4 regions of the Luteibacter sp. 9133 genome follow, and region 3 is predicted to be linked to each of the others. Evidence: riboswitches for the same ligand, from Rfam matches in the RefSeq annotation. Region 3 holds a riboswitch; each other region holds the start of a gene.
What was found. A riboswitch is a leader RNA that binds a small molecule or an ion and turns the genes downstream of it on or off. The one in region 3 is predicted to bind cobalamin.
Positions count from the first base shown of each region.

Region 1 (4,546 bases), 1.2 Mb from region 3:
TCGCGTGCATTGATCGCGAGATTCAGCAGCGCGTTCTCGACATTGGACGGATCGACCAGCGTGTTCCACAAGCCACCGGCGATGACGGTCTCGACCTCGATGGCCTCACCGAGCGCGCGGCGCAACAGTTCGTCCATGTCGCGGATGAAGCGACCGATGTTGACGACCTTGGGCGCGAGCGGCTGACGCCGGCCGAAGGCGAGCAACTGGGCGGCCAGCTTGGAGCCACGGGTGACGCCGGCCATCGCATTGGCGACGCGCCGCTCGGCCCGTTCGTTGCCCGACACATCCGCGCCAAGCAGCTGCAGATTGCCGCTGATGACTTGCAGGAGGTTATTGAAATCGTGCGCGACGCCACCGGTCAGGTTGCCTATCGCATCCATCTTCTGCGCCTGGCGCAGCTGTTCCTGGGCGGCATCCAGTTCAGCGTCGCGTGCGCGCTCGCTGGTGACGTCACGCGCCACGGCGAAGATCATGCCCTCACTCGGGACCGCCCGCCAGGACAGGTGCCGGAAGCCACCGTCCGCGGTGCGGTAGCGGTTCTCGAAACGGAGCGTAGCCACACCGTCGGCCAGCTGCTCGGTTTCCTCACCAGTGCGCCCGGTGTCGTCCGGATGCACGAAGTCCAGATAGGAGCGGCCGATGGTGTCGCGCTCGCTCCAGCCGAGAATCGCGGTCCACGCCGGGTTGACCGAGAGCAGGCGGGTGTCGGTGTCGGCGACGACGAGGATGTCGCTCGACAGGCGCCAGATGCGGTCGCGTTCCAGCGTACGTTCGGCGACCTGACGCTCCAGACTGTGCGCGAACTCGAGCAGCTCGGCCTCGGCGCGACGGCGCTCCACCGCGACGCGCGTGCGATGGGCGACCTCGCGGACGAAGTCGATCTCTTCTTCCGGCCACTCCCGCGGGCTTTCGTGGTTCAGATAGAGCAGCGCCACCGTGCCGCCACGCTCGGTCACCGGCATGTTGATGAACGAGGTGGCGCTGATCGACGCCAGCGCGTCCGCCGTATGGATCGTGCGCGGGTCCTTGTACGCATCGGACACGACCGCGGTACGGCCGGCCTTGATATCGTCGATGTAGGAGCCGTATTCACGGAAGTTGAGGACACCGGCGATCGTGACGATGCCCGGCGCGTTCCAGTCGCGCTCGATCGTGATGGTCTCCGCGATCGTGTCCACCGAGCCATAGCCCGCACGGCTGACATGAAGCGCGCGGCCGAGTACCTCGGCCACGCGGTAGGCGATCTCGGCGGGATCTTCGACTTCGCGGAGGATGTCGCTGACCTCGATCAGCGCCACACGACGCTCTTCGATGGTGCGCGCGGCCTCGGTCTGCCCGGACAGCGGGCGGATGCTCACCACGAAGGACGCCTGGCCCAGCGCCGAAGCGCGCCACGGCTCGATCGAGACCCGCCAGGTGGCGCCCTCCACAGAGCCCAGGGCCAGCTCTCGGACGCCCCCGGCGTCAGCAAGCGACAAGGCGGTCTCGAGGCGAGACCGGCTTTCCTCATTCCACCAGGTCAGAAAGCCGCACGCACCCGCGTCGCGGAGGCGTGCCGTCATCCAGGCATTGGCATACAGGAGCTCGCCATCCGCCGTGACGGCGGTGAAGCCGAAGGGCAGCGCGTCGAACGCATCGGTGACCAGGGCATGTTCCTGCAGCGCGAACGTCAAGGTCATCTAGCGAGCGATCCTATGAGGGATCGCAGATGTTATCGGTTAGAGGTCATGCGCTTTGTGTAGACGATCTTCACAAAACCCTCATGGTCCTCTTCGTCGCGGGACGGGAAAGGGGTTGCAAAAAATCACTTGCGGCGGATCAAGCACATAGCGGCGACACCCTACATCTTGTGTTGACGCTGCCAACCCCCGCCTATATGGTGTGTCCCGTTGGTGTCCGGAGAGGCGCGACTGCCCGTCGGACTTAATAGGGAATCCGGTGCGAATCCGGAACTGCCCCGCAGCGGTAAATGGAAACGATCCCGTTCAATGCACTGGTCCTTCGGGGGCTGGGAAGCGACGGGTAGGCGGACCGAAAGGTCCATGTCCATGAGTCCGAAGACCTGCCAGCAATCGGTGCCCGGGAGGCCTCGATAGTGGTGACGGCTTCCGCGGGGAAGCACGTCGCGGACCGGAGCCCCTTCGCGGCGCGCTCCGTCCCCGGCCGTTTCCCGCATCAGCCCCATCCCTCACGAGCCAGCCGACCGGGAACGGGTGATAGAACCTGGGGCGAGCCAAGACAATGACCACGATGGATTCTTCCGCGCGCGAGCGCACCGAGACGGCCGATGCCGCCGTCTCCGCCAATAACACCACGGACAAGGCGCCTGCCGCCGGCTACCGCAACGACCCGCCGCCGGCGTTCGCGCTGACGCCCCCGCACAACCCTGGCCAGATGCGCGTCACCAAGCGCAACGGCGGCCAGGAAGTCGTCGACGTGAACAAGATCGTGCGCGCGGTGACCCGCAGCGCCGACGGCCTGTTCGCGGTCGACCCCATGCGCGTCGCCCTGAAGACTATCGGCGGACTCTACGATGGCGCCACCACGCAGGAACTCGACCAGCTGTCGATCCGTACCGCCGCGGCGCTCACCGCCGAGGAACCGGAGTACGGCCAACTGGCCGCACGCCTGCTCGCCGCCTTCGTCGACAAGGAAGTATCCGGTCAGGACATCCAGTCGTTCTCGCAGTCGATCTCCACCGGTTTCGACCTGGGCATCCTCAACGAGCGTCTGCGTGACTTCGTCCAGGTCAATGCGCGCAAGCTCAACGACGCCATCGACACGACCGGTTCGCGCCGCTTCGAGTACTTCGGCCTGCGCACGGTTTATGACCGCTACCTGCTGCGTCACCCGACGAAGCGCTTCGTCATCGAAACGCCGCAGTACTTCTTCATGCGCATCGCCTGCGCGCTCGGCGGAAACGACGTGGCCGAGACGCTCGAGCTGTATCGCATGCTGTCGTCGCTGGAATACCTGGCCAGCTCGCCGACCCTGTTCAATGCCGGTACGGCGCACGAGCAGCTGTCGTCGTGCTTCCTGCTGGACTCGCCGCAGGATGCCCTGGAGTCGATCTACGCCAAGTACGGCGACGTGGCCCAACTGTCCAAGTTCGCCGGCGGTATCGGCCTGGCTTACTCGCGCATCCGTTCGCGCGGTTCGCTGATCAAGGGCACCAACGGTCATTCCAACGGCCTCGTGCCCTGGCTGAAGACGCTGGACGCCTCGGTCGCGGCGGTGAATCAGGGTGGCAAGCGCAAGGGCGCCGCCTGCGTGTACCTCGAGTCCTGGCACGCCGACATCGAGGAATTCCTCGAGCTGCGTGAGAACACCGGCGACGACGCGCGCCGCACGCACAACCTCAACCTGGCCAACTGGGTACCCGACCTCTTCATGCGCCGCGTGGAGACCGACGGCGACTGGTCGCTGTTCGATCCGAAGATCGTGCCGCACTTCGTCGACACCTGGGGCGCGACGTTCGAGGCCGCCTATGAGAAGGCCGAGGCCGAGGGCCTGGCTGCCAAGTCGATCAAGGCGCGCGAGCTGTACGCCCGCATGCTGCGCTCGCTGGCACAGACCGGCAACGGCTGGATGACCTTCAAGGACCGCTCGAACGCCACGAGCAACCAGACCGCGCGTCCGGAAAACGTCATTCACCTGTCCAACCTGTGCACCGAGATCCTCGAAGTCACCTCCGAGGGCGAGACCGCCGTGTGCAACCTCGGCTCGGTCAACCTGGCCCGCCACGTGGTGGACGGTCAGTTCGACTACGAGAAGCTCGGTACCACGGTGCGCACCGCCGTGCGTCAGCTCAACCGCGTCATCGACCTCAACTTCTACCCGATCGCCACGGCGAAGACGGCCAACATGAAGTGGCGTCCGGTGGGTCTGGGCGTGATGGGCCTGCAGGACGTGTTCTTCAAGCTGCGCCTGCCCTTCGACTCCGAAGAAGCGCGCAAGCTGTCCACGCGCATCCAGGAAGAGATCTATTTCCACGCGCTGTCGATGTCCAACGAGATCGCCGAGCGCGACGGTGCCCACCCGGGCTTCGACGAAACCCGCGCCGCCAACGGCGAGCTTCAGTTCGACTACTGGCCGGCGGCCACGCCGACCGGCGTAGAGGGCCGCTGGGCCGAGCTGCGCGAGAAGATCAAGGCCAAGGGCCTGCGCAATTCGCTGGTCATCGCCATCGCTCCGACCGCCACGATCGCTTCGATCGCCGGCTGCTACGAGTGCATCGAGCCGCAGGTGTCCAACCTGTTCAAGCGCGAGACGCTCTCGGGCGACTTCCTCGTCGTCAACCGTTATCTGGTCGATGAGCTGAAGACGCTGGGCCTGTGGACCGCCGACGTGCGCGATCAGATCAAGCTCGCCGAAGGTTCGGTGCAGGGCATCGCCGCGATTCCGGCCGCGCTGCGCGAGGTCTACCGCACGACGTGGGAGCTGCCGCAGAAGGCACTGATCGATCTCGCCGCCGCGCGTGGTGCGTACATCGACCAGAGCCAGTCGCTGAACCTGTTCATGGAAAACCCGAACATCGGTCAGC
Region 1 is NZ_JUHO01000001.1:307,042-311,587, reverse strand. It holds gene FA87_RS01150 (response regulator) at 1-1,682, opposite strand, end outside; cobalamin riboswitch at 1,877-2,088, shown strand; gene FA87_RS01145 (ribonucleoside-diphosphate reductase subunit alpha) at 2,245-4,546, shown strand, end outside.
Region 1: it holds a riboswitch for cobalamin, as region 3 does, so the genes downstream of both, FA87_RS01145 (ribonucleoside-diphosphate reductase subunit alpha) here and FA87_RS06530 (CoA-acylating methylmalonate-semialdehyde dehydrogenase) in region 3, are expected to answer to the same signal.

Region 2 (4,546 bases), 1.5 Mb from region 3:
CTGCGCCCGTGGCAGTTCGGATCACGCGGCGATGTACGCGAAGTACGTGTTCGAGACGCAGCTGGGCGTCGTCACCGCCTCGGCCTCGCCGTCGGTCACCTCGATTTACCACGCCGCGCAGCGCCTCGATGGCGCGCTTTACGTCGCCGTATCCCAGTCGGGCAAGAGCCCGGATCTGGTCCGCAATGCCGAGGCCGCGAAGAAGGCCGGTGCGTACGTCGTGGCGCTGGTCAACGTGACCGACTCGCCGCTGGCGGACGTCGCGGACGTGGTCGTCCCGCTGCACGCGGGCCCGGAAACCAGCGTCGCCGCGACCAAGAGCTATCTCGGCGCGCTGTTCGCGATTCTGCATATCGCCGCCCGGTGGAGTGGCAAGGCCGAGATCGCCGACGCCCTGGCCGCGTTGCCCGCGCAGCTGCGCCAGGGCTGGGATGCCGACTGGTCGTCGCTGACGGAAGGCCTCGTCGATGCGCACAACCTGTTCGTGGTCGGTCGTGGCTTCGGCTTCGCCGGTGCGCTGGAAGCGGCGCTCAAGTTCAAGGAAACCTGCGGCCTGCATGCCGAAGCCTTCAGCGCGGCCGAAGTGAAACACGGCCCGATGGCGCTGGTCGGCCCGGACTTCCCGGTGCTGTTCTTCGCGCAGAACGACGACACGCTCCCGGGCGTGCTCGATGTCGCCGCCGAGTTCCGCAAGCGTGGCGCCAATGTCTGGATCGCCGCGCCGGGTGCGACGGGTGAGGGTGTGCTGCCGCTGGTCGCCACCGCACCGATCGCCGCGCCGCTGATCACGGTGCAGAGCTTCTACCGCGCCACGGCGGCGCTCGCGCTGAAGCGCGGCTTCAATCCCGACGTGCCGCCGCACCTGAATAAAGTCACCGAGACCGTCTGACCGCCACCCTCAAGGAATCGCCATGACCCTCGCCCTCGTCAACGGCCGTGTGCTCACCGACAATGGATTCCAGAGCGGCTTTGCCGTGCTGGTCGACGATGGAAAGATCACCGGACTGGCGCTGCCATCCGACCCGCGCGTGCGCGCGGCGGAGCGCCATGACCTCGGTGGTCGCACCTTGCTGCCCGGCTTCATCGACTGCCAGGTCAACGGCGGGGGCGGCGTGTTGTTCAACGATGCACCGACGGTCGACGCGATCCGCACGATCGGCGAGGCACACGCGAGATTCGGCACCACGGGTTTCCTGCCCACGCTGATCAGTGACGACGCGGAGGTCATGGCGAAGGCCATCGATGCCGTGAACGACGCCGTCGCCCAGGGCGTGCCGGGCGTGCTCGGCATCCATCTGGAAGGTCCCTTCATCGCCCCTGAACGCAAGGGCGTGCACGACCCGGCCAAGTTTCGCATCGCCGATGCCGACGATGTCGCGATGGTCGCGCGGCGCCACGGCGGCGTGACCCTGCTGACGCTGGCCCCGAGCGCGCTTCCGCGGAAGTACTCCAGCAGCTGGTCGCCAACGGCGTCATCGTAGCCGCGGGCCACACGGCTGCCGACTACGAGACCACGCGCCATGCACTGGCGACGGGCGTGCGCGGCTTCACACATCTGTTCAACGCGATGACACCCTTCACCAGCCGCGAGCCTGGCGTCGTCGGTGCCGCGCTCGAAGACCAGGCCAGCTGGTGCGGTCTGATCGTCGACGGCCACCACGTGCACCCGACCTCGCTGCGTGTCGCCATCGCGGCGAAGGCGCCACGGAAGATGATGCTGGTCACCGACGCGATGCCGCCTGTGGGCTCGGACAATCCGAACTTCGTGCTCAAGGGCGAAACCATCACCGTGCGCGACGGCGTCTGCCAGACGGCGGACGGCACGCTGGCCGGCTCCGCGCTGGACATGGCCACGGCGGTGCGCAACACGGTCGACATGGTCGGCGTAGCCTACGATGAGGCCGCGCGCATGGCGTCGACGTATCCGGCCGCGTTCCTCGGCCTCGGCGCCACCCACGGTCATATCGCCGCCGGTTACCGCGCCGACTTCGTCGTGATGGACGAGACCCATACGGTGATCGAAACCTGGATCGGCGGCGAGCGCGTTTACGCCGCGGGCTGATCGGGCGGTCGTGACAGCGCCCCACCCTCCGGTTAAAGTCGCGGGGTTCGGGTGTCCCCGGGGCGTCGCGCCACGGGGATGAAACGGGAAGCCGGTGCGCCGCCTCTGCGGCAAGGCCGGCACTGCCCCCGCAACGGTAAGCGCCCGGGGTCGTCACGGCCCCTCGGACACGGCTTCAGCCACTGCGACAGCGGGAAGGCGCCGGTCCGACACCCCCTCGGGGACGGCGTGAGTCCGGAGACCGGCCCGACGACGCGCCCGTGAGCCATCCCGGGGCGTCGTCCCGTTTCGGGCGATTCGCGGAGGGCGAATCCGGACAGTCATCCGGGTTCCGCCGGTGTGCCGTTCGCCGTATGTCCTCCTCGCGCGCCCTTTGAGCTACGCATTGCCGCGCTATGCGGCGGAGGAAGACCGTTCCATGAAGAAGACCCTGCTAGCGGCAGCCCTGCTGTCGTCGATCGCCGCTGCCCACGCGGCCGACGCACCGGACGCCCTCGATCCCGTGATCGTCACCGCGACCCGCACGGCCACGCCGCTGGACGAGGTACTCGCTCCGGTGACCGTGATCACCCACGAAGACATCGAGCGTCTGCAGCCGCGTAACGTCCAGGACCTGCTCGCCGGGCTGCCCGGTGTGGTCATGGCCAACACCGGCGGTATCGGCCAGCAGACCTCGCTGTTCATGCGTGGCAGCAACTCCTCGCACACGCTGGTCCTCGTGGACGGTGTCCGCGTGGGTACCGTGGGCGCGGGTCTGCCGGCTTACGAGCAGCTGCCGGTCGAGCAGATCGACCATATCGAGGTCGTCCGCGGTCCGCGCTCGAGCCTTTACGGCTCCGACGCGATCGGCGGCGTCATCCAGATCTTCACCCGCCACGGCCAGGCCGGCGAAGCGCCGACCCCGAGCCTCTCGGTCACCGGCGGCAGCCACGGCTACACCGCCGGTCAGGTCGGCGTGTCGGGCGGCACGACCCACGGCTGGTACAACGCCAGCCTCGGAGGCCAGTACACCTCGGGCATCAACGCCTGCCGCATCGGCGCGGGCACGGCGTTCAAGGGCTGCTTCACCGACGAGCCGGACCATGACGCCTATCGCACGTACAACGGCGCGCTGTCGGGCGGTTACCGCTGGGACGACGGCACCGAGCTCACCGGCAGCTGGCTGCGCAGCAAGGGCGATATCGAATACGACGGCGACTATCAGAACCTGACCCGACGCTCGCAGCAGGTCGCCGGCGCGAAGCTGGCCTTCGACGTGCTGTCCGCGTGGCGCATGTCGGTCAGCCTGGGCCAGAACCAGGACCGCGCCGACAACTACCTCAACGGCGCCAACAAGGGCTATTACGACGCGGACTTCAACTACGTCACCGGTGCCGACAAGCTGCGCGTGGGATATCTGTACTCTAAGCGCAATCAGGGTTCCTGGCAGAACGACTTCACGCTGGCCCCGGGCCAGACGCTGAGCGCCGGCGTCGACTACCAGCAGGAAAAGCTGAGCAGCGACACGGATTATCTCAAGGACACCCGCAACAACACGGGCGTGTTCGCGCTCTACCAGGGCGTGTTCGGCCCGCATGAGATCCAGCTGTCGGCCCGCCACGACCACAACACCCAGTTCGGCAACCACACGACCGGCTCGGCCGCCTATGGCTTCCGTTTCGACAACGGCATGAAGGTCACGGCCTCTTATGGCACCGCCTTCCACGCGCCGACCTTCAACGACGAGTACTACCCGTACGGCGTGCCCACGGTGAACCTCAAGCCGGAGAAGTCGCGCACCGCCGAGATCGGCCTGTCGGGTCGTCCGGGCATCTGGAACTGGGCCGTCAACGCCTACCAGAGCCAGGTCGACGACCTGATCGGCTACGACGCGAACTTCCTGCCGGTCAACGTCAGCAAGGCCCGCCTGCGCGGCCTCGAAGGCCAGGTGGGCGCGGACGTCGATGGCTGGCACGTGCGCGGCTACCTGACGCTGCAGCAGCCGCTGGACCGGGACAGCGGGTTCGAGAAGGACAACCTGCTGGCCCGCCGTCCGCGTCGCACCGGTCGCGTGGATCTGGACAAGGACCTGGGCGCGTTGACGCTGGGCGGCTCGGTCTACGCCTCGGGTTACAGCTACGACGACGCGGCCAACACGACGCGTCTGGGCGGCTACACGACCGCGGATCTGCGTGCCACCTGGCACATGGACGATGCCTGGAGCGTGCAGGGCCGGGTCGCGAACGTGGCGGACAAGCGGTACGAGACGGCGGCGTATTACAACCAGCTGGGACGGACGTATTACCTGACGCTGCGGTTCTCGCCGTACGCTGAGGGAGCACCGTGTAGGAGCGCGCCTGCGCGCGATGTTTCACGGCATCGCGCGCAGGCGCGCTCCTACCCCTGGCACCGGGCTCGGGCAAACGCCGCACCCCTGTCTTCCGGCAGGGCCCCCACTAAAGGCACACGCCACGGACCGGCGCGGACGTCATAAAGTCCCCGGGC
Region 2 is NZ_JUHO01000001.1:2,708-7,253, reverse strand. It holds gene FA87_RS00020 (SIS domain-containing protein) at 1-889, shown strand, start outside; partial or broken gene nagA (N-acetylglucosamine-6-phosphate deacetylase) at 912-2,062, shown strand; cobalamin riboswitch at 2,095-2,327, shown strand; gene FA87_RS00010 (TonB-dependent receptor) at 2,481-4,535, shown strand.
Region 2: it holds a riboswitch for cobalamin, as region 3 does, so the genes downstream of both, FA87_RS00010 (TonB-dependent receptor) here and FA87_RS06530 (CoA-acylating methylmalonate-semialdehyde dehydrogenase) in region 3, are expected to answer to the same signal.

Region 3 (4,546 bases):
GGACGCGGAGCTATATCGCTCTGTCGACGTATCTGGAGCGGGGGCCGAGTGCGGAGGAGGCTTCCGGGGCGACATAAAAAACCCCGCGGTGCGGGGTTTCTGACGCCGACTTACGGGAGGCTCAGCGATCGCGTCGCGCGCGAACCTTGATCCGCTGCATCCGGCGCTGCTGCATCATATTGAACCAGAAGGCCGTCTCCGTCACGACGCCAGCGGCGACGAGCAGCAACGTCCCTGTGACCGAACCGGCGAGAAAGAACACGACGGCCAGGGCGAACAAGGCGGCGAGGACGAGATAACGTTGGCTCATGGGTGACTCCTGCTTGCTGCGCGGCCCCGGGACCCGGGCGCGGCCTGATTCGATCCTCGGCTACCTACGAGATGGTGTCAATCGCGGAAACGTCAAGGGATTGTGGGCGATTCAGCCACGATAACGTCGCGCATCCACCAGCAGGGTCAGTGCGGGGGAGGTCTGCCGCCGGTTCGGGTCTACACGGTGCTGATAGAGCAGATCGATCTGCTCGATGCCCAGACGCTTGAGCGATCCCTCGGCGGCCTTGCGAATGTTCTCCGGGCGGCTGTCCAGACCCGTCTGCTTGTTCGTTTCCGGATCGAACGCGACGCCGAACTTCGTCGTGATGACGACGCGGTCGCGCATCGGCGCAAGGGCCTTACCGACGATTTCCTCGTTGGTGAACGGGCCATAGACCTCGGCCGTATCGAAGAAATCGACGCCCAGGTCCACCGCCTCGCGGATGAGCTTGACTGACTCGTCGCTGCTCAGCGCGTGGCTATAGCTGAAATTGAGGCCCATGCAGCCAAAGCCGAGGGCTGAGACCTCCAGGCCGCTTTTACCGAGAACGCGCTTTTTCATGGTGATCTCCAGAAGGTAGCCATGACGCCATGCTACCGACCGGGGGTCCAGCCATTAAGTGGGATAAACGGCTCGAGCCTGTGCGGGCAGTTCATCAATGATTTTCCATCAGCCGGCGTGAAACACCGCCTCGATGTTGTGGCCATCCGGATCCAGCACGAAACCGCCGTAATAGCCTTCGTGATAGTGCGAACGCGGGCCCGGCGGACCGTTGTCCCTCGCGCCCGCATCCAGCGCCGTCTGATGAAATAGCCGCACCAGCTGCTGCGAACTCACTCGAAAGGCGACGTGTACCGGCGGCTGATTGGGTGTGCCCTGGTAGATCCAGAAATCCGGCTTGCCGTCTTCGCCGAAACCCGCCACGTCGGTACGTCCCGTTTTCGAGGCGGGGAAGTGCACGATCAGTTCATAGCCGATGGAGGCCAATACGGTCGTATAGAACTGCTTGCTGCGCTCGAAGTCGCTGACGGTGGCGCCGGTGTGGTCGATCATGAGGATCTCCTGGGCGTGGAACGGCTGATCCGCGCAGCTTAGTCGGAATCCGTGGCGGCATCCAAGGCGCCTTTACTGCATCGCAGCGTGTCGCTCGCCGCGTCGCCGCCTACACTCCCGCTGGCCACAGGTGTCCTGCCGCCGCCATTCCGGTGCGCAGGGTGAAACGGGAAGCCGGTCCGATGCCGGCGCTGCCCCCGCAACGGTAGGCGAGAAAACCCGACTCAGAACCACTGCGGCAACGCGGGAAGGTGTCGGGGTGATGCGGATCGCATCGCTCGCAAGCCCGGAGACCGGCCCGTGGTGGGCACCGCTTGCGGTGTCTTCCTCGGGTGTTGCGGTGGGCAACCGGACGAGCTGGCTCGATGCGGCGTCCGTGGCCTCGAACCGACTTGTCTCGCTCACGCACGCCCGGTTTCGCGGGTGAGCGATATGGAGACAAGCATCATGAACGAGATGAATCGTGCCGCGACCGATGTCGCGACCGTCAAACTGCTGATCGACGGTGAGTTCGTCGAGTCGGCGACCCCACAATGGCGCGATGTGGTGAACCCGGCGACGCAGATCGTCCTGGCTCGTGTACCCTTCGCCACGTCCCGGGAGGTGGATGCGGCCGTCGCCGCCGCCCGGCGCGCGTTCGCCACCTGGCGCAAAACGCCCATCGGGACGCGGGCCCGCATCTTCCTCAGGTACCAGCAACTGATCCGCGAACACATGGCGGAACTGGCGGCGATCCTCACGGCGGAGCAGGGCAAGACACTGCCGGACGCCGAAGGCGACGTGTTCCGTGGCCTCGAGGTGGTGGAGCACGCGGCGGCCATCGGCAATCTGCAACTCGGCGAGCTGGCCAACAACGTGGCCGGTGGCGTGGACACGTACACACTGCTGCAGCCGCTGGGTGTCTGCGCCGGCATCACGCCGTTCAACTTTCCGGCGATGATCCCCCTTTGGATGTTTCCGATGGCCATCGCCACGGGAAACACCTTCGTGCTGAAGCCGTCGGAGCAGGACCCGATGGTCACCATGCGGCTGGTCGAGCTGGCGCAGGAGGCGGGCATTCCCAGGGGCGTGCTCAACGTTGTGCACGGGGGCGAGGAGGTGGTCAACGCCATCTGCGATCACGTCGACATCAAGGCGGTGTCTTTCGTCGGATCGACAAAGGTCGGTACGCACGTTTATCACCGTGCATCGCAAGCCGGTAAGCGCGTGCAGTGCATGATGGGGGCGAAAAATCACGCTGTCGTTCTGCCCGACGCCAACAAGGAGCAGACGCTCAATGCCATGGTCGGTGCCGCCTTCGGTGCGGCCGGGCAGCGTTGCATGGCGGCATCGACGGCGGTGCTGGTCGGTAACGCGCGGGAGTGGATTCCCGACATCGTCGCCAGAGCGAAGGCGCTGCGGGTGAACGCAGGCATAGAAGCGGGCACCGATGTCGGTCCACTGATCTCATCAGCAGCGCGTGAGCGCGTGGAGCGCCTGATCGACGCCGGTGTGGTGCAGGGGGCGACGCTGGAGCTCGACGGTCGCGGCTTTCGCGTGCCGGGTTACGACGAGGGCAACTTCGTGGGGCCGACGATTTTCTCGGGCGTGAAGCCTGGCATGCGTATCTACGACGAAGAGATCTTCGGGCCCGTGCTGGTCGTCCTCACGGTCGACACGCTGGACGAAGCGATCGATCTGGTCAACGCCAATCCCAACGGAAACGGTACGGCCGTGTTTACGCAGAGCGGTGCGGCTGCCCGTCGCTTTCAGGAAGACATCGATGTGGGGCAGGTCGGTATCAACGTACCGATCCCGGTGCCGGTGCCGCTGTTCTCCTTCACGGGATCGCGCGCGTCCAAACTAGGCGACCTGGGCCCTTACGGCAAGCAGGCGGTCATGTTCTACACGCAGACCAAGACGATCACGTCGCGCTGGTTCGACGATGACACGCGCGGCCACGGCGTCAATACGACGATCAGTCTCAAGTGATGGCGGCCGTCATGGACATTCCTGTGATGGGGCACGGTTTCGGCTTCAGCGACGAGCAGATGGCGTTTCGCGAGGCGGCGCGCGATTTTGCGGCATCCGAACTGGCGCCGCGTGCGGCGCACTGGGACGCCGAGAGCATCTTTCCGCGTGAGGCCATCGGCAAGGCGGGCGAACTGGGTTTCTGCGGCCTGTATGTCGACGAAGCGGCCGGCGGCAGCGGGCTGACCCGGCTGGATGCGGCGATTGTGTTTGAAGAACTCGCCGCCGCCGATCCATCCACCGCGGCGTTCATCAGTATCCACAACATGGCGACGTGGATGCTGGCGACGCATGCACGTTCTTCGTTGCGTGCCGAATGGGGTCCGACGCTGTGCAGTGGGGCGAAGCTTGCGTCGTACTGCCTGACCGAGCCGGGCGCCGGTTCCGATGCGGCGTCTCTGCAGACGCGCGCCGTGCGTGATGGTGACGCGTACGTGCTCCACGGCAGCAAGGCCTTCATCTCGGGAGCCGGCGCTACCGACATGCTCGTGGTCATGGCCCGCACGGGGGGCGAGGGTGCGCGTGGTATCAGTGCGTTCGCCGTACCCGCCGACGCCGAAGGCATTACGTATGGGCGTAAGGAGGACAAGCTCGGCTGGAACAGTCAGCCTACGCGGGGCATCACGTTCGACGGCGTTCGTGTGCCGGCGTCGAACCTTCTGGGCGAAGAGGGTGAAGGGTTTCGGATTGCCATGAAGGGTCTGGACGGTGGGCGGATCAACATCAGCGCCTGTTCACTCGGTGCCGCACAGGGCGCCCTGGACGCCGCGCGGCGTTATCTCGGTGAGCGGCGGCAGTTCGGGCGCAAGCTGGGCGAGTTCCAGGCCTTGCAGTTCAAGCTGGCCGATATGGCGACCCAGCTGGTCGCCGCTCGACAGATGGTGCACACGGCGGCGCGCAAGCTCGACGCACGCAGTCACGACGCCACGGTGTGGTGCGCCATGGCCAAGCGCTTCGCCACCGATGCGGGATTCAACATCTGCAACGACGCCCTGCAGCTCCATGGCGGCTATGGCTATATTCGCGAGTACCCGATCGAACGGTTGCTGCGCGACAGCCGTGTGCATCAGATACTGGAAGGCACCAACGAAATCATGCGCGTGATCGTGGCGCGCCACTTGCTCAACACTGAAGAGGAGTTGCGATGACCGGTTACAAGGACACCGACTG
Region 3 is NZ_JUHO01000001.1:1,507,340-1,511,885, forward strand. It holds gene FA87_RS06510 (Lrp/AsnC family transcriptional regulator) at 1-77, shown strand, start outside; gene FA87_RS06515 (hypothetical protein) at 122-310, opposite strand; partial or broken gene FA87_RS06520 (aldo/keto reductase) at 482-874, opposite strand; gene FA87_RS06525 (VOC family protein) at 983-1,366, opposite strand; cobalamin riboswitch at 1,478-1,683, shown strand; gene FA87_RS06530 (CoA-acylating methylmalonate-semialdehyde dehydrogenase) at 1,823-3,337, shown strand; gene FA87_RS06535 (acyl-CoA dehydrogenase family protein) at 3,349-4,524, shown strand; gene FA87_RS06540 (enoyl-CoA hydratase) at 4,521-4,546, shown strand, end outside.

Region 4 (4,546 bases), 1.2 Mb from region 3:
GTCGCAGCTGTCCATCCCGTTCGACCGCATGGACGAGGAATACCTGCGTGTGCCGCGTAAGTGGGACGCGGGCGATATCGGTCGTTTCATGGTGTGGATCGGTCCGGTCAGCTCGGTGTTCGACATCACGACGTTCTGGCTGATGTGGCATTACTTCGGGGCGAACGATGTCGCTCACCAGTCGCTGTTCCAGTCCGGCTGGTTCATCGAGGGTCTGCTTTCGCAGACGCTGGTCGTGCACATGATCCGCACGCGACGCATCCCGTTCCTGCAGAGCGTCGCATCGGCGCCGGTACTGGCGCTGACCGTCGCGATCATGATCATCGGCATGTTCATTCCGTACACGGCGATCGGTGCGCGCATCGGCATGCAGCCGCTGCCGGGCATCTACTTCGCCTGGCTGGCGCTCACCCTGGCGTCCTACTGTGTGCTGACCCAGGTGATGAAGACGATCTACATCAAGCGCTACGGCCACTGGCTGTAGGGATCGCGTCCCACAGGACGCGTCGCCCGAACGCTACGATGTGCCCTGGGCGCGGCGGGACAGACCCGCCGCGCCGAACACGGTGTCATGTGTGCTCCTCAACCACGGAGTCACAACGATGCTTCGAAACACCCTCGCTGCCGCTCTTCTCGTCCTGCCGCTGGCGGCTTTCGCCCAGACGCCGCCCGCCGCCGATCGGTACGTCGACATCGTCAACTGGCCGACCGCGGAAGCCGGCCTCGACCGTTTCGCCGGTGTCGAAGCCACGCTCAACGGTGGCTTCGACAAGATCTGCGGCGACACCTTCTGCGAAGGCGAGTTTCACAACCTCCGCCCTATGCAGCTGACCTGTTCGGTCGACGCGACCAAAAGCAGCATGAAGCAGTGCGTGTGGACCTTTGCCGGGACCACCGCTTCGGTGGTCACCAAGTCCGGTGCCGTGCAGGCCGCCGGCAAGCTGTACAAGTGCAAGATCCGTCTGCCGAAGGACATGCTGGTGGAACAGTTCTACGAGGCCATGAAGGCGGACGACGCCCTCAACGCCAAGCTCCCCGGGTCCCGCAATTCCGTTTACGACAGCCTCGTCGGCTGCCTCTGATCCCATCGGGCTATACCGGGAAGGCTTGGTACGACCCGGGCCGCCGGCTCCGCGGAAGCGGCGCCGGCGGCTTCTTGTCGTTGCAGGGGGCAGCCCTGCTGGCGCGCAAGTCGTACCTATATCGATGCCCTGCTCGCCGCGTTGCATCGCGGGCAATGAGCGCGCCCGCGAATCGCCATAAACGCGCCGCGCATCCGCCCGGACGCGCACGCACATTGACGTGACACCCAGGGGATCCCACGCATGAACCGCACACCCGGCCTCGACACGCTGCGCGCGATTGCCATCGCCTGGGTGATGTTGTTTCACAGCTATCTGGTCGGCGGCCTCGGCGATGGCTTCAGCAAGCTGGAATGGTCGGGGTGGATGGGCGTCGACCTGTTCTTCGTGCTGAGCGGCTACCTCATCGGCACGCAGGTGCTGAAGTCCCTGAAGACCACCGGAAGACTCGATTTCCCTGGCTTCTACCGGCGCCGTTTCGTACGGATATTTCCTGCGTTCATCGTCGTGCTGGCGATGTATGCGTTATGGCCGGCATGGCGAGAAACGCCGGGTATGCAGCCGTTGTGGCAATTTCCGACGTTCACCTTCAACCTGTTGTTCGACAACGGCGACAACTATGCGTTCTCCCACGTGTGGTCGCTATGCGTGGAAGAACACTTCTATCTCGTCTTTCCCTTGCTGGCCTTCGCGCTGACGCGCAAACCCGCTCTGTGGAAGTTCATCACCGTATGCGTCGCGGTGGTCGCCGGCGGCCTCCTGTTGCGGGCATGGCTGTGGTCCGATTTGCTGGGACCGGCTCGCGATACGGACATCGGTGCGGGACTGGTCTACCTCCGTTACCTCTATTACCCCACGTGGTCGCGCCTTGATGGGCTCGTCGCCGGTGTCGCCCTGGCGGCGTGCGGGGTGTATCGCCCGCAGTGGATGGCATGGATCCATGCGCGCGCGGGCTGGGTGCTCGGCGCCGCCACCGTTCTCCTTGGCGTCTGTCTGGTCCTTTTCGACGGTGCACGCCCCCTGTTCTGGCCCTGCGTCATCGGCTACCCCCTGCTGTCGCTGGCGATGGGTGGCTTCGTCGCCGCCTTCAGCGGCCCGACCGTCTTCGCAAGGCTGCGGGTGCCCGGTGCCGGATGGCTGGCCGCCGCTTCGTACAGCCTCTATCTCTGCCACAAAGGCGTTTTTCATCTGACGGAGGGGCTGCTCGGTGACGGTCTGGCCGGTCATCGCTTCGTCCGTTTCGCCATCTATGCGTCCGCGACCCTGGCTGGCGGTGCGCTGCTTCACTATGGTGTCGAGCGCCCGTTCCTGCGCTGGCGCGACCGCCGCGTTCATGCTTCGGATACACTACCGCCGCCCAAGGTGATTCCCGGCGTCGCAGCCGGGGATTGAAACGGGAATCCGGTGACCCGCGCGATCCACGAGGTCCGCGTCATTCCGGAGCTGCCCCCGCAACGGTAGGCGAGCCAAAGGTCTGCATGAAGCCACTGTGCCCCGAAAGGCATGGGAAGGCGCCGACCGGCAGGGATTCTCCCTGCGCTCGCAAGCCCGGAGACCGGCCTTCGAGGTAACACCGGACAGGCGGAGGGCCATGTCGAGGGTGGCCGGCCGGCCTTCCGCCATCGGCGATCCCCGCTACCGTCTCCCTGTCTCTCGCCATTCATGCCGCGCGGATGGGCGCGGTAGTGCAGGAGTCACCACGTGTCGCTTCGTATTTCCACCCTCGCGGTCGCCATCGCGATGGCATGCCTCGTTCCCGCCGCGGCCTTCGCCGATGACACCTCCACTGACCTCGACAAGGTCGTGGTCACCGCGAGCCGGACCGAGCAGACCCAGGCGCAGGTGCTGTCCGCCTCCACGGTGATCGACCGTGCCGGGATCGAGCGGCTGCAGCCGCGCTCGCTGGCCGACCTGCTGCGTGCGACGCCCGGTGTGTCCATCGCCAATAACGGCGGCCCGGGCAAGTCGACCTCCGTCTTCATGCGCGGCACCGAGTCCGACCACGTGCTGGTGCTGATCGATGGCGTGAAGGTGGGTTCAGCGACCTCCGGTACGGCGGCCTTCCAGGATATTCCGGTCGACCAGATCGAGCGCATCGAAATCGTCCGTGGCCCGTTCTCCAGTCTCTATGGCTCGGACGCGCTGGGCGGCGTCATCCAGATCTTCACCCGTCGTCCGGAAGGCAGCTTCGTGCCGAACTTCTCCGTCGGCGGCGGCAGCTACGACACCTTGCGCGGCTCGGCCGGCTTCAGCGGACGCGGCGCCAACGGCTGGTACGCGGTGGAAGCGAACCACGACCAGACCGACGGCATCAACGCATGCCGCGGCCGCCCCAGCCCGGGCGGCGGCGGTTGCTACACCTACGAGCCGGACAAGGACGGTTACCGCAACAATGCGCTGTCGCTGAAGGGCGGATGGCGCTTCGACGAGCAGTGGGACGCCGACGTCAATGCCATGCGCACCGAAGGCGCCAACCATTACGACGGCACCAGCAGCAACTTCGCCGACTCGTCGACGCAGGTCGTTGGCGGCCGTCTGCGCTATACGCCGTCGAAGGACGTGAAATTCACCCTCAACCTCGGTCGCAGCGGTGACTTCTCGACCGACTACGAGAACGGCGTCTACGCCGATACGTTCAACACGCATCGCGACGTCGCCTCGGTGCAGGCGGACCTCGGTCACGTCGGTGGGGACGCAGGCCAGACCACGCTCGGTTACGACTGGCAGCGCGATCGCGTCGTCGGCAGCACCGACTACTTCGTCGATGCGCGTCGCAATCACGCGATTTTCGGCCAGTGGCTGCAGGCATTCGGCGACAGCTCGATCCAGGCCAGTCTGCGCCGTGACGAGAACAGCCAGTTCGGCGGCAAGACCACCGGCAGCCTGCAGTACGGCTACATGCTGACGAAGGACCTGCGTGTCACCGGCAGCTACGGCACCGCGTTCAAGGCACCGACGTTCAACGACCTGTACTACCCCGACTACGGCAATCCGGACCTCCGCCCGGAAACTTCCCGCAACTGGGAGCTGGGGCTGCGCGGTACGCCCACGTGGGGTAACTGGTCGATCAATGCCTTCCAGAATCACATCGACAACCTGATCGTCTTCGACTCGAGCCTGACCGGTCCGCTGTTCCCGTTTGGTGGCGCGAACAATATCGACCGCGCACGGATCCGTGGCGTGGAGCTGGCAGCCGACACCACCGTCGCCGACTGGCACCTCTCGGGTAACGCGACGTGGCTGCAGCCGGAAGACGATAGCGACGACGACAGCAAGGGCAACCTGTTGCCACGACGTGCCCGCCGTACCGCGAATATCGACGTCGACCGCTCGTTCGGCGCGCTGAGCGTCGGTGCCAGTGTGTTCGCCTCGGGCTATCGCTATGACGACTCGACCAACCTGCACCGGCTGGGTGGCTACGCGCTGACCGATCTGCGCATCGCGTACGCCTTCGCGCCGGCGTG
Region 4 is NZ_JUHO01000001.1:346,944-351,489, forward strand. It holds gene mgtA (magnesium-translocating P-type ATPase) at 1-484, shown strand, start outside; gene FA87_RS01275 (hypothetical protein) at 603-1,082, shown strand; partial or broken gene FA87_RS01280 (acyltransferase) at 1,326-2,402, shown strand; cobalamin riboswitch at 2,426-2,661, shown strand; gene btuB (TonB-dependent vitamin B12 receptor) at 2,784-4,546, shown strand, end outside.
Region 4: it holds a riboswitch for cobalamin, as region 3 does, so the genes downstream of both, btuB (TonB-dependent vitamin B12 receptor) here and FA87_RS06530 (CoA-acylating methylmalonate-semialdehyde dehydrogenase) in region 3, are expected to answer to the same signal.